One region of the Allobranchiibius huperziae genome, then DNA from elsewhere that is predicted to be linked to it. Evidence: predicted binding sites of a transcription regulator. Region 1 holds the regulator's gene; the other holds the start of a gene.
What was found. The regulator LexA, encoded in region 1, represses DNA repair genes until DNA is damaged. The targets are predictions, from matches to a motif close to TCGAACANNTGTTCGA.
Positions count from the first base shown of each region.

Region 2: the regulator LexA is predicted to act here: its motif matches at 2,009-2,024, upstream of HNR15_RS06700 (HNH endonuclease signature motif containing protein).

Region 1 is NZ_JACCFW010000001.1:2,294,622-2,297,781, reverse strand. It holds gene HNR15_RS10805 (LysR family transcriptional regulator) at 1-359, opposite strand, end outside; gene HNR15_RS10800 (NAD-dependent protein deacetylase) at 487-1,377, shown strand; gene lexA (transcriptional repressor LexA) at 1,411-2,139, opposite strand; gene HNR15_RS10790 (hypothetical protein) at 2,446-2,886, shown strand.
Region 2 is NZ_JACCFW010000001.1:1,395,385-1,398,544, reverse strand. It holds gene HNR15_RS06705 (BatC protein) at 1-409, opposite strand, end outside; gene HNR15_RS06700 (HNH endonuclease signature motif containing protein) at 530-1,957, opposite strand; gene HNR15_RS06695 (peroxide stress protein YaaA) at 2,213-2,959, shown strand; gene HNR15_RS06690 (SLC13 family permease) at 2,967-3,160, shown strand, end outside.

The sequences.
Region 1 (3,160 bases):
TCGGGGTAGGCCTTTCGCACCATCGCGAGCGCGTGCGGGACGAGTGTCGAGGAGGAGGAGGGGAAGGCCATCAGGCGGACGCGGCCGGCGCGCAACCCGGCGATCGCGGCGACCTCTGATTCGGCGGCCTCGAGGGCGCTGAGCACGGGGCCCGCGTGACGGGCCAGCACCGCGCCGGCTTCGGTCAGCCGCACGCTGCGGCCCAGGCGCTCGACCAGGACGGTGCCGATCCGGTCCTCCAGACGGCGCACCATCTGGGAGATGGCGGGCTGGGAGTAGCCCAAAGAGGTGGCCGCAGCGGTGAAGCTGCCCTCGTCGGCGATGGCCCGGATGACCCGCAGGCCCGCAGCGTCGATCATCCGCCAATCATATAATGGAAGGTTATCCATCGGAACCCATCTTCGTGCTTTCGTTCTGCACCAGCCATGCATCGCAGTGGCCACCCGCGCACCCACGGGGCCACGGGGCCGGTGCGACACTGATGACGTGCTCGAGTCTGCGGTCTCCCCGGTGCCCGAGGGAGTGCGCCCGGATCAATGGGACGGACTGGCGAGCTACCTGGCGGATGGCGGGCTGGTCGCCCTGACCGGAGCCGGCCTGTCCACCGAATCGGGTCTGCCGAGTTACCGCGACGCCCGCGGCGTACGTCGGGTGCAGCCGATGACGGTGACCGAGCTACGCGCCAGTCATGAAGCGCGGCAGCGGTATTGGGCACGTTCCTACGTCGGTTGGCCACGCTTTGCGGCTGCCCGACCGAATGACGGCCACCGCGCGGTCGCCAGGCTTCTCGCCGCCGGCACCCTGACGAGCGTCATCACCCAGAACGTCGATGGGCTGCATCAGGCGGCCGGTGCGAGCGAGGTGCTCGAGCTGCACGGCAACCTGGAGCGGGTGGTCTGCATGGCCTGCTCGAGCACGCATCGCCGCGATGACATGGACGACTGGTTGCGCGACGCCAACCCCGGATTCGACCGCGCGATCGGAGGCGCGGTCCGACCCGACGGTGACGTCGCGCTGCCCGAGGCGATCGTGCGCGCGTTCGTCACGGCCGACTGCCCTGTGTGCGGTTCGGACCTGCTGAAACCGGACGTCGTGATGTTCGGCGAATCGGTGCCGAAACCGTTGGTGGAGCAATGCTTCGGCCTCGTCGAAGAGGCGTCGGCGCTGCTCGTCCTGGGGTCGTCGCTCGCGGTGATGTCCGGTTACCGGTTCGTGCGCCGGGCCGCCCGCATCGGCGTGCCCGTGATCGTGATCAACGACGGATGGACCCGCGGGGACGGCGAGACCGACCTGAAGATTGAGGCGCCGCTGGGCAGCACCCTGACGGCGCTGGCGGACCGACTGGGAGCGCCGGCCGTGGGTGCACCGGGCGTCTAACGCGCCTGAGGAGCGCCGGGCGACCGCGGTCGCTCAGACCCTGCGCAGCACCGCCGTGACCTTGCCCAGCACCACGGCGTCGTCGCCGTCGATCGGGTCGTACGCCGTGTTGTGCGGCATCAGCCAGACCTTGCCCCCGGTGCGCTTGAAGGTCTTGACGGTCGCCTCGTTGTCGAGCATCGCCGCGACGATGTCGCCGTTGGTCGCGGTCGGTTGCTGACGCACCACGACCCAGTCGCCGTCGCAGATCGCGGCGTCGATCATCGAGTCGCCGACGACCTTCAGCAGGAAGAGGTCGCCCTCGCCGACGATCTGCTTGGGCAGCGGGAAGACGTCCTCGACGACCTCGTCGGCCAGGATCGGACCGCCCGCGGCGATCCGTCCGACGACCGGGACGTACGACGCACTGGGTCGTCGGTCGCCGATGCCGGTCTCGTCCTCGACGCTCAGGTCACCGTCCGGCGCGTTGGTGACGCTGGACCCGCCCCGGTAGCCGCGCTGGTCCTTGTCCTGGTCCGGTGAGATGACCTCGATGGCGCGCGGCCGGTTGGGGTCGCGGCGCAGGTAGCCCTTGCGCTCGAGCATCGACAGCTGGTGAGCGACGGAGCTGGGGCTGGTCAGGCCGACGGCCTCGCCGATCTCGCGCAGGCTCGGCGGGTAACCGCGCCGGTCCACGGAGTTGCGGATGACCTCCAGCACGCGCCGCTGTCGGGTGGTCAAACCGTCGTCGTCGCGCTCGGGCATCTGGTGCACCTTGGCCATGGTCTTCGTCCGTCCCTCTCCGAGTGGATCGTGCTGCCACCGCCCGCCCCAGGTGTCCGAACGGCTGCGTCCCCGGGACCGATGAGTCGCCGTATTCGGCGTCGTTCCGCGGATTCACAACTGCTGAGCAGGGGCTGTCGGTGGTCGGTGTTTCAGTTCTGCAGGTGAGCACGAGATTACGAGAGTCGGACACACTTTCCAAACATCTGTTCGGGGCGTGTCTGGATTTTCTCGAACGCGCGTGCTAGACATCAGACAGATGATCGATCGCACACACGTACGATCGACGAGTTATCGGAGGATCTCATGAGTGCCGTCACCGCTGTTCCCAGCTGGGTCACTCCCGCCACCCCTGCCCGGCCGGGTCGTCCCGGCGCATCGCGACGTACGGCGCCCGCGTCCATCCGTCGCGGCCACCTGCGCGCGGTCCCTGATCTGCCCGCGCTCGTGGACGCACCTGCGCCGACGATGCACATCACTCGTCGCGGTCGCCTGCTGATCACGCTGTGCGCACTCCTGCTATGTCTCGTCGGGGGAGTGGCGGGAGCCCGTGCCGCAGTGGGCGGCGGCGGGTCCGCGCAGCGCTACGACACCGTGGTCGTCCAGTCGGGCCAGACCCTGTCCTCGGTCGCCCACCACGCCTACCCCCAGCTGCCGATCGGCAATGCGGTGCAGCGGGTGCAGGCCGCCAATCGACTGAACACCCTGCAGGTGTTCGCCGGCGAGCAACTGCGCCTGCCTCGCTGAGTCCGGCCGCGCGCCTTCTGGCGCCCCGTAGCAGGGCCGACACCGCCTCCGTGTCGCCCTCGGCGGCCCTCTGACCAGCACGAACGACCCCGCGGAAACCGGGCAGTCTCTAAAGGTTGCATCACCCCCTCCACCGGAATACGATCCCTACATCTAGTAGTTACATCGATGTAAGTTGTCCACATGTAGTCCCCAGGTCGACCCGGGTTATCCCAAGGCACAGCGCGGATATCCCCCGGTTGTCCACGAGTTACCCACAGGTGGGCGGCTCGTT
Region 2 (3,160 bases), 900 kb from region 1:
CGCCCGCGCCACCATCGGCGCCGCCATCCTGCTGACCCGGGGTGCCGGACGCACCGCCGTCAGCGGGACCCTCGGAGCCACCGCCGCCCGCGCCACCATCGGCGCCGCCGTCCGCGCCACCGTCGCCGCCTGCGCCACCATCGGCGCCGCCATCCTGCTGACCCGGTGTACCGGACGCACCGCCGTCAGCGGGACCTTCGGAGCCACCGCCGCCCGCGCCACCATCGGCGCCGCCGTCCTGCTGACCCGGTGTACCGGACGCGCCACCGTCAGCGGGACCTTCGGAGCCACCGCCGCCCGCGCCACCATCGGCGCCGCCGTCCTGCTGACCCGGTGTACCGGATGCACCGCCGTCAGCCGGCCCCTCGGTCCCACTGTCGCCACTCGTGATGTCACTGTCCTCGAGCATGCCGATTCCTTTCCTCGAGCGTGGATGCCGAATCCGACACCGCACTTTTCATATTCCCAGATCCGCGCTCTTGCAAACCGTGAACGGAGAAGGAACAGCAGGGGCATTCACGACGGCGTCTCATGCTGCGCCCCGCCCGGCAACATCGGGCCGCCCCGGCATGAGTCCGGGGGTGAGGTCCCAGGTGACGCCGGTGGTGGTGACGTTGGCGGTGAGCAGGTCGCGGTGGACGATGGTGTGGTGCCTGGCGCATAGCAGTGCGGCGTTGCTCAGGGTTGTCTGTCCGCCGGCCCACCAGGGGGTGATGTGGTGGGCATCGCACCAGTCGGGTGGTCGGTCGCAACCGGGGAACGTGCAGTGCCGGTCGCGGTGGATGATCGCGGTGCGCAGGCCGCCGGTGAACAGGCGTTTGGTGCGGCCGACGTCCAATGGTTCGGACTCACCACCCAGGACGGCGGGGATGAGGTCGGCGTCGCATGCCATCCGGCGCAGGGTCCCGGCGTCGAGCAGGTCACCGTTGATCGTCCGCCCGATCCCGGGTAGGTGACCGGCGGCGGAGAGCTGGTCGATCAGGGTCTGACGATCGAGGGTGATCACGATCTTGGCCGACCCGCCAACGGTGCCGCTGCTGTGCGAGCGGTCCCCGTCCAACAACCGGGCCGCCACCTCGGCGAGCTCGGTCAGTGCGTCCGCACGCCGCTTGCTCGGGGTGCGGGTGTCCCGCTCCGTCACTGCGCCAGGAGCACTGGGGGCCGCGCTCGGCGTCGGGTCGGCCGCGGCATCAGCAGTGTTCCCGTCAGAGCGGGGTGCGGAAAGAGCCTGGATGGCGTGTTTGATGACCGCGGCGTGACCGGTGGACAGGTCCGCGGTCAGCCGGGTCAGCCCGTTGGGCAGGTCGGCCCAGGTCAACGTCTCGCAGGCCTGCTGGTGCTCCTCCTGCGCGACCAACACCTCGGGGGCGAACCGGCCGATGATCCGCGCCGACAGGTCCCGCAACGTGCGGGTCCCGGTGTGCGACAACGCCAGGTACCAGCACAGCACCTCATCCCGCTCCGCACCGGGGATCACCGGCAACACCTTCGGAACCTCCCGCAACGCCACCCGCGCACAGTGCACCGTGACCACCCCCGCGGCCAACGCATCCGCCACCACCCGGTTCCGCGGATCGGCACACCCGGTGGCGACCGAGCCGATCCGGCGGCAGACCGCCGGCTCCGCGACACCCTCGCTCTCGGCGACACACGCACCGACCCAGCCACCGGCATCGGTCGCGGTGGAGTTCGCGACGACCCCGCGGGTGACGGCCTCGGTCGTGGCGACCGCCGCCAGCGACTCCGCCCGGGAGACCAGGCCGACCATGGTGGCCACGAACCCGCCCAGCTGCCCCTCGCTCAACTGGTAGAGCGCACCGGGCCAGTCCCTCAGGCGGGAAGTGAGGACGTCCAGGTCCGCGAGCAACCCCGCCGCAGCACCGGGGCCAGCGGGCATCACCGTCGGAGCGGCTGGACGCGGCGCATCAGGCACCCGTGAGATCCCCTCGACACTCATCCGCACCCACCCCTTCTCCTACTCGGCCAGCGGATTGTGATCTGCCTCTCATCGTACGCGCGTTCGATGCCCATCACAAGGATTGATTGCATGAATCTTCATATTTGACAACATTATTCGAGCACTAGTTATCCACATCCCCCTTGCTCTGGACTGCCCGTCCACAGGCGCGCCGAACGCGCTGGACCACAGCCCGTGCACCGCTCCCAATCCCCTGCACGTCGCGCTCAAGAGCAGTCCCTCTAGGGTGCGGTCGTGCTCGTGCTGCTGCCCCCGTCGGAGTCCAAGCGCGGTCGTAGCCGTGGCGCCGCCCTCGATCTCGCCCGCCTCTCCTTCCCCGCTCTGAGCGCTACGCGCGATGCCGTCCTCGACGCTCTCGGCGAGGTCTCGGGCCGACCCGACGCGGCCACAGTGCTCGGCGTCAGCCCCAACCTCACCGACGACATCGCACGCAACGCCCGACTGCGCACCGCCCCCGCCACGCCCGTCGGGCAGCTCTACACCGGAGTCCTCTACGACGCGCTCGATCTGGCCTCGCTCGATCCCGCCGCGCTGCGCCGCGCACGTCGCTGGATCCTGGTGCAGTCCGCCGCCTTCGGCGCTCTGCGGCTCGGTGACAAGGTGCCGCCGTACCGGCTCTCGATGGGCGTCAACCTGCCGGGCCTCGGACCGCTGGCCGGTCTGTGGCGCGAGCCGCTGGAGGCCGAGCTCACCGCGGCGGCCGGGCGGCGGCTCGTCGTCGACTGCAGGTCGAGCACGTACGCCGCCGCATGGACCCCGCGTGGAGCCGTCGCGCGCCGCTGGGTGCGCATCGAGGTGCCGGGTGCGACCCACAACGCCAAGCACACCCGGGGGCTCGTCACCCGCGCGCTCTGCCAGTTCGACGACGAGCCGACCACCCCGCATGCCCTGCGCGAGGCCTTGCAGCCGAGCTTCGAGGCGGACCTCGTCGAGCCCGCATCCGGGGCGAGACCCTGGTCACTCCGGGTCACTGCGCGATGATCAGCCGGTGACGCATCTGATTCATGAGCTCGGGCCGGTGTGGCCCGTGCTCATCTTCCTGCTCGCGATCAGCATCGTCGCGGAGGTCTGTCAGACCGCGGGTCTGTTCGAGGTCGCCGCGTTCTGGGCGGCCCGCGCCGGTGGCGGCCGCAGCGTGCGCCTGTGGCTGCTGGTCGTCGCCCTCTGCGTCGCCTGCACCGC